One region of the Ectobacillus soli genome, then DNA from elsewhere that is predicted to be linked to it. Evidence: riboswitches for the same ligand, from Rfam matches in the RefSeq annotation. Region 1 holds a riboswitch; the other holds the start of a gene.
What was found. Region 1 has a riboswitch for S-adenosylmethionine ahead of ACAN53_RS02155 (MetQ/NlpA family ABC transporter substrate-binding protein). Riboswitches for the same ligand answer to the same signal wherever they lie in the genome.
Positions count from the first base shown of each region.

Region 1 (4,044 bases):
AGCAGTCGGACCTATTGTTGTACCCGTAAGCAACTTCGTTAACGGCAAGAGCGCTACAAGTAAAATAATAAACGGAACCGAACGTATAATATTTACGAAGAATCCAACTATTGTTTTCAATACTTTATTCTCTAAAAAAAGTCCTTTATCAGTTACAAATAAAATAATTCCGAGAGGTAAGCCAATCAAAATCGAAATAACAAGAGAAAGTGCTACCATGTATAACGTTTCAAAAAATGCTTTATTTAAGTCAGGAAGAATTTGAATAATGTTAGATAACATGATGGATCACCTCGACGTGTTGAGTTTTCAATGCTATATAGTCAATCGCCCGCTGTACTTCATCCTTCTCACCAATCAATTCCATTACAAAAATCCCCAGCGGTGTTTCCTGTATGTATTCAATTTTTCCATGTAGAAGATTTCCTTTAACGTGAAAAGTCTGTAATACATCGGAGATAATCGCTTCTTCTGCAATGCTTCCTTTAAACTGAATTTGAATAATCGTTCCGGTCCGTTTTTCGATAATACGTTCTGGAATTTCAAATTGTAAAACACTCTCAATAAATTGCACCGTTATAGGCTCTTTCGGATCAGCAAATATGTCATATACGTTTCCTTCCTCTACAATGTGACCCTCTTGCATAACAGCTATTCGGTGACATATTTCCTTTACAACTTCCATTTCATGCGTAATTAATACAATAGTAAGACCAAGCTTTTTATTAATAGATTGCAATAGTTTCAAGATTGATTTCGTAGTTTTCGGATCAAGTGCAGAAGTAGCCTCATCACAAAGTAACACAGATGGATTATTAGCTAATGCACGAGCAATACCAACACGTTGTTTTTGACCGCCACTGAGCTGTGCAGGATATACATCACGTTTATCATGTAATCCTACCATTTCTAATAGTTCATCTGTTCTCTTATCAATTTCGGTTTTTGTTTTACCAGCTGCTTTCAGTGCAAAGGCAATATTTTCATGTACGGTTTTCGAGCTAATTAAATAGAAATGCTGAAAAATCATACCAATCTTTAGTCTAGCCTTCCGTAACTCCTGACCTGTAAGCTTTGTCAGTTCTATTCCTTCTATTTTTACACTGCCAGAGGTAGGAGATTCAAGCAGATTCATACACCGAAGTAAAGAACTCTTTCCTGCACCGCTGTATCCAACAATCCCAAAAATTTCTCCCTTTTGAATGGTTAATGATACATCGTCGACTGCTTTAACCCTTCCATGTTTTGTACCATATTCTTTCGTTACATGCTGAATTTCAATCATACGCTCTCTCTCCTTTGCAACATAAAAAGCCTCTTTCATTTGAAAGAGGCACCGTGACTACTGTTACGACTTATCTTTCAGAATAAAAGTATTCTGCAGGAAGTAGCACCTTTCCCGAATTCGGTGGTTGCTGGACGTCATAGGGCCTGATCCCTCAGTCACTCTTGATAAGTAAATAAGTTATTCGATTTTTCAACTAACTTGAATAATAGTATGAATCTTAAAAATTGTCAATCATTTTTTGTAGATTCGTGTCGGATTGTTACTTTCGATTCAACATCCATGCTGGTTTACCAAACCCTTTAAAGTCGCTATCAATAATCGTTTCAAACTCTTTCGATTCCACGGCAGCTTTTATATCCTTAGAAAATTGACTGTCTACATCCTTCGTATTGACAACAACTCGGTTGATATGCTCTGGTCGTAATTTTTCTATCTGTATAGCATCCAATAAATTAAGCTTTGCAGCAAGTGCAAAGTTACCTGGTACGGCAGAAAGATCGATACTATCAATGGCACGAGGCAGTTGCGCTGCTTCAATCGGCTTAAATACAAGTTTTTTCGTATTCTCTTTCACATCTTTTTCAGATACAGTTAATGGATTTACGTTTGCATCAGTTTTTATAAGACCTGCATCCTGTAAAATTAATAGTGCACGAGCTGCGTTTACTGGATCATTCGGAATCGCAATGGAACTGCCTTCCTTTACATCATTCAATGATTTATATTTTTTGGAGTATATCCCCATTGGGGCTGTTGGTACTGCTATCACTTCAGAAAGCTGCATATTATTTTGTTTAGCGAATGTTTCCATATACAACTTATTTTGAAATAAATTTGCATCAATACTTCCCTCTGCTAACGACTTGTTTGGTTGAATATAGTCATTAAATTCTACCACTGTCACCTTATAGCCCTGCTTCTCTAACTGAGGTTTAATTGCTTTTGTTATCATATCTGAATACGGTCCTGCTGTTGCACCTATTTTAAGTTCTTTCTTTGTGGATGACGTTTGCGCTTGTCCCCCACACGCTGCTAAAACACCAATTGATATCAATAACACTACCAATACTGCTAATTTCTTCATAACATAATCCCCTTTCATTTCCCTACTTATTTCCCCGCATAGTCTTTCAATACAACATAAAAAGCCTCTTTCATCTGAAAGAGACCTACTGTTACGACTTATCTTTCAGAATAGTACTATTCTGCAGGAAGTAGCACCTTTCCCAAATTTGGAGGTTGCTGGACGTCACAGGGCCTGATCCCTCAGTCACTCTTGATAAGTAAAGCTTTATTTAATTAATATAATAATAGTAGGAATAGTTGGAATTGTCAACCGTTTTGTGGTGTAATGTCGAAAAGAGCGGGAATGAAGGAATTGTTCGTGCGTTCCTACCCCTTTATTTGACCATCGTCCATTACAATTATTTTGTCAGAATTCATAAAAGTAGACAAATGATTGCAAAAAAAAAAGAGCTGACTCACAAGAGGCAATTTCCTTATGAGTTCTCTCCTTTCTCACCTACATATTTGCTGAACATTTCATATAATCCTTTATTCACAAGATAAGAAATTTGCTCATCTGATTTGTATGGATAGCGGTCACGGAGTCGAATAGAAGCCTTCGCCATTAAGTTTTCTAATATTGAACGCCCACCTTTTCCGTATATCACTTCAGCATATTCAATTAACTTTGCATTCTCTACATCTGCTGAATTGTGATTAAAAAAGAACTTTTCCATTGTCTCCTCCCTCTATGGTAGCGTTTTCATTTCATATCCACCATGTTATTTATTTCACAATATTATATGAATTATTTTCCTTGTAGTGCCATTATAGAACAATATAAGTACGGTACCTGTATTGATTTAAGGCATTTTTGTGAACAAACTATATTTACTACTGACTTTTTTAAACATATATGATACTACACTTTTTTTAGAACATATAATTTTTGTACCCTGCCATTATTATAATAAAAAATGCTACTATTTTCTATTCTTACGCTTCGATTTTAATAAAAATGAAAACCGACCGTAGAATGACTTCTTGTAGAAGTACGATTTTACGGTCGGCTACGTTACATAAAGGACTGTTAATTTATTTTGCATCTTTTTCATGATGTAATGTTTTTTCATAAATCAACTTAATACTTACAGGAACCACACCAAACCATTTTTGTAGAAATGGCTCTTTTTCATTACGGCGTTGCATCTTTTTTTGAAGTCGATCTTGCTTTGGACTATCCATGTATGTGACCACCTGTTGCGTCACATATTTTACATAGTCATTTGTAGACATCCTGCTCACCACCATAAATATTTTTATTCTCCAATAATTTGTAAACAACTGAGAGAATGATTATTTATAGTATGGACTACTTAGTGGTTTTTTAAGCAAGCTTCAATCTCTTCTATAATAAAATTTATTTCCTTATTCGTTGTATCTATGGTATATGTTGCCTCCTCATACCATTTCTGCCGAGTCTCAAAAAGCTCGCTGAATACTTCGGAATTTTTAAACAATGGTCTAGATGTATCTCCTTCTAATCTTTCTACAATGCTAGAAAGATCACAATATAAATACAAAATAATTCCATGCTCCTTCATCCACTCTCGATTTTTCTCCCTTATTACAATTCCACCACCTGTTGTTATAATGACATTTTCACATGGTAATGACTGTAGCATGTCCGACTCGTAAGAACGAAATGTATCCTCTCCTTCGTCGTGAAAAATAGCTGAAATTGGTTTCCC
Region 1 is NZ_JBGJZM010000001.1:417,022-421,065, reverse strand. It holds gene ACAN53_RS02165 (methionine ABC transporter permease) at 1-282, opposite strand, end outside; gene ACAN53_RS02160 (methionine ABC transporter ATP-binding protein) at 272-1,285, opposite strand; SAM riboswitch class I at 1,353-1,459, opposite strand; gene ACAN53_RS02155 (MetQ/NlpA family ABC transporter substrate-binding protein) at 1,548-2,372, opposite strand; SAM riboswitch class I at 2,468-2,574, opposite strand; gene ACAN53_RS02150 (P-loop NTPase family protein) at 2,788-3,030, opposite strand; gene ACAN53_RS02145 (YqzE family protein) at 3,389-3,589, opposite strand; gene ACAN53_RS02140 (shikimate kinase) at 3,670-4,044, opposite strand, start outside.

Region 2 (4,044 bases), 580 kb from region 1:
CGAAGCATTTGGAGAGTATTGGACTTGAACCAAAACAATCTGGTGTTGCCCATGCTGCGTCTAAAGCAACACTTGAAAATAATGAATTTATTTCGTTTCATACAGAGCAAGTGGATAAGTATTTTTATTCGGTGTATTACGTTACGGGTAAGCTGAACATTTCAAGCTATTATAATAATTTATTACAAACAATAAACAAGCAATTTAAGGCTGCTCAGTCTGCCCCATCATTTGTAGCAAGTCAAATCAGACAAAACCTTGATTTGCGTGTGAAAGTATCTCTCCCTGTCAAAGCAATTACTTCAAATGCGAATGATGTATCTTTTGATGGGAAGGATTTGGAATGGCAAATTGATCCTACTAGTGAAAATACAGTGACAATGGCGATTACTGTACCTAATGTTCAGCATATTGTAACGGCAGCTAGTATTGTTCTCGTTTTCTTAATTGCCCTTATCCTATTTATAAAACGAAGAACAGGGACGAAAAACCAAATTTCATGATGCAAGAGATAATGTGTTTAAAGTGCGCTCTTTCGGTCACTTATGCTATGCTTATTTGTGCATACACAATTGAAATGAGGGGAAACAAATGCTAAACCAAACGGCTATACCGCTTCGAACACTCGGAAAAACAGAATTGGAGATTTCCGCACTTGGTCTTGGATGTTGGCAATTTAGTAAAGGGAGCGGTATGGTAGGTCGGTTTTGGCCAGTTTTATCGCAGGACGACATTCGTAACATTGTCAAGACTAGTTTGCAAGGTGGAATCAATTGGTTTGATACCGCTGAAGTATATGGAAAAGGGCAGTCAGAGGAAGCATTAGCAGAAGCTTTGGTAATGCTTGGTGAAGAAGCAAAGGATGCTCTAGTTGCAACGAAGTGGTGGCCACTATTTCGATCTGCTAGTAGTATTACTGCTACAATCGATAATCGAATACATGCTTTAAAAGGCCGCACAATAGACTTGTATCAAATTCATCAACCCTATGCACTTTCAAATGTTCGCTCACAGTTAATTGCAATGGCTTCGCTCATAAAGGAAGGAAAAATCCGTTATGCAGGCGTAAGTAATTTTAATGAATCAAAAATGAGGGAAGCTCATACGGTTTTGCAGGAGTTCGGATACCCACTTGCCTCTAATCAGGTGAAGTATAGCTTACTTGATCGTCGCATTGAGAAAAACGGTATTATGGATGCTGCTAAAGAGCTAGGCATTACGATTATTGCGTATTCTCCACTTGAACAAGGAATATTATCGGGCAAGTTTCATAAAAATCCAGAACTTGTGAAAAAAATTACAGGACCTCGGAAATATTTATCCTATTTCAAACCTACAGGTCTTGCAAAAACAAAGCCACTCATTGATCTTCTAGATAAACTAGCTTTAGAATATAACGTAACAACCAGTCAAATTGCATTAAATTGGTTAATTCATTTTCACGGAGACACAGTGGTGGCGATTCCAGGAGCATCGAAGATTCGACATGCAGAGGAAAATATCGGGACGCTTGGATTCAAATTATCGGAACAGCATCTTAATGAGATAGATAGGATGTCAAAGCAGGTAACTGCCAATTAAAATCGGAATACGATTTAACGAAAGGCACCTACAAGGTGTTCTTTTTTTTATGCATATGATAAAATTCAGTAAAATCCGATAAAATTAATGGGTAAAAACTATTGACTTTCTTTTACAAAATTATTAGAATAAAGACACTCTACAAAATATAATAAATTTTCCGAATTCTTATCAAGAGAGGTGGAGGGACTGGCCCTATGATACCTCGGCAGCGGATTCTCTTTGAATACTGTGCTAATTCCAGCAAGCAAAAGTGCTTGGAAGATAAGAAGAGTTTATAAATGTTTTCATATTTTTGTTAACATTTCAACCTCTTTCTATTTTCTAGAAAGAGGTTTTTTATTTGTAGTAGGGGATTACTTCATGTAAAGAAGAGTTGAATTATTACATGTACATAAGCTTAAAAAAGCATGGATTACATCAACCTACCATAACCCTACTGCATATGAACTATGGAAAATAAAAACGAGTTAGAAGTATTATGAGGTTCACTCATGAAAGGAAAAGGGGATTAAACATGAAAAAACTATTATTCGTACTAGCTAGCATTCTACTAATTGTAACTGGATGCAGTAACAAAACATCTACTCCTGTAGAAAAAACAATTAAGGTGGGTATTAGTGGATCTGATACACGTGTTTGGGATTTTGTTAAAGAAAAAGCAAAAAAGGAAGGTATTAATATTGAAATCGTTAAGTTTTCAGATTATATCCAACCAAACCTTGCACTTAGCAATGGTGAAGTAGATGTGAATGCTTTTCAAACGGTAGCGTATTTCAATTCCTTTAAGAAAGATCGTAATCTAGATCTAACAGCAATTGGAACGACAGTACTCGCGCCTTTAGGCTTGTATTCTAAAAAAATAAAAAGTGTACAGGATTTGAAGAATGGGGATCAAATTGCAGTGCCGAATGACACAACAAATTTAGGACGTGGACTCATTCTTTTAGAAAAAGCAGGGCTTATAAAATTAAAGCAAGGCTTTGATGGTAAGGGTGGATTAGAAAATATTGTAGAAAACCCTAAAAATTTAAAAATAACTCCTGTGGCTGCAGGTCAAACTCCTCGTGCTATGGATGATGTTGCAGCTTCCATCATAAACAATGGTATTGCAGTTGATGCTGGATTTAACCCGAGCAAAGATCCGATTTTCAGGGAAGATCAAACGGCTAAACCATATATAAACATCATAGCAACGCAAACGAAGCGTAAAGATGATCCAACTTTGAAAAAGCTAGTAGCCATTTATCAAACAGAAGAGGTTGCGAATTTCATTAAAGAAACATATAAAGGGGCTCAAATTCCAACGTCTATTCCTGTAAAGGATATTGAAAACTTGTAAAAAGGGGATGCTGATATGTCTGTAATACAAGCGGAGGAACAGCGTAATAGAATTATTGAAAATATCAATAGAGCAGAAGCAGTATATATTGATACGAGTCATACTATCCACAATAATCCTGAAATTGGAAATCAAGAATATTTTGCTTCCCAAACCTTACTTGCTCTTTTAGAGCAGGCAGGGTTTGAAATCACAAAAGATATTGCAGGACATGAAACAGGTTTTATTGCAAGCAAGCAATCTGGTAAACCAGGTCCTACCCTTGGATATCTTGCTGAATACGATGCACTTCCTGGACTTGGTCATGCTTGCGGACACAATATTATAGGAACAACAAGTGTAGCAGCTGCAATTGCAGTAGCTGAGGTCATCGATGAGACCGGAGGAGAAATTGTTGTTTTTGGTACACCGGCAGAAGAGGGGGGACCAAATGGAAGTGCAAAGGGAAGTTATGTGAGTGCTGGATTATTCAAAGATGTGTCTGCATGTTTAATGATTCATCCTCATAATAAAACGTCGACAACGAGTGAATCGCTTGCAGTTAACCCATTTGATTTTCACTTTTACGGTGTCTCGGCTCACGCAGCTGCATGTCCGGAAAAAGGAATCAATGCATTAGATGCAGTTCTATCTTTATTTAATGGTATAAATGCGCTTCGTCAACAATTATCAGCTGATGTCCGTATTCACGGTATTATTACGAATGGCGGTGATGCACCTAATATTATTCCAGCCTACGCATCCGCACGTTTTTTCATTCGTGCAAACACCCGAGTAGCTTGCGAGAGAGTAACTGAAAAAGTGTTTAATATTGCAAAAGGAGCAGCGCTTGCTACCGGAGCAACCTTAAAAATCGAGCAAACCCAGAACAAAATTGATAATCTATTATTAAATTCTACGTTTGATGAAATTGTTGCTAATGAATTAGAGCAGCTAGGCGAGGTTGTTTTTCGTGATGGGAGAACGGGAATTGGATCTACAGATGCTGGCAATGTAAGTCAAGTAGTTCCTACCATTCATCCGTATATAAAAATAGGAAATGATAATTTAGTTGCTCATACAGATGCGTTTCGTGAGGCTGCTTGTTCCCAGCAAGGAGATCAGGCCTTGATTATAGGGGC
Region 2 is NZ_JBGJZM010000001.1:999,735-1,003,778, forward strand. It holds gene ACAN53_RS05235 (hypothetical protein) at 1-503, shown strand, start outside; gene ACAN53_RS05240 (aldo/keto reductase) at 592-1,581, shown strand; SAM riboswitch class I at 1,747-1,852, shown strand; gene ACAN53_RS05245 (MetQ/NlpA family ABC transporter substrate-binding protein) at 2,099-2,923, shown strand; gene ACAN53_RS05250 (M20 family metallopeptidase) at 2,939-4,044, shown strand, end outside.
Region 2: another riboswitch for S-adenosylmethionine. It lies ahead of ACAN53_RS05245 (MetQ/NlpA family ABC transporter substrate-binding protein); the one in region 1 lies ahead of ACAN53_RS02155 (MetQ/NlpA family ABC transporter substrate-binding protein).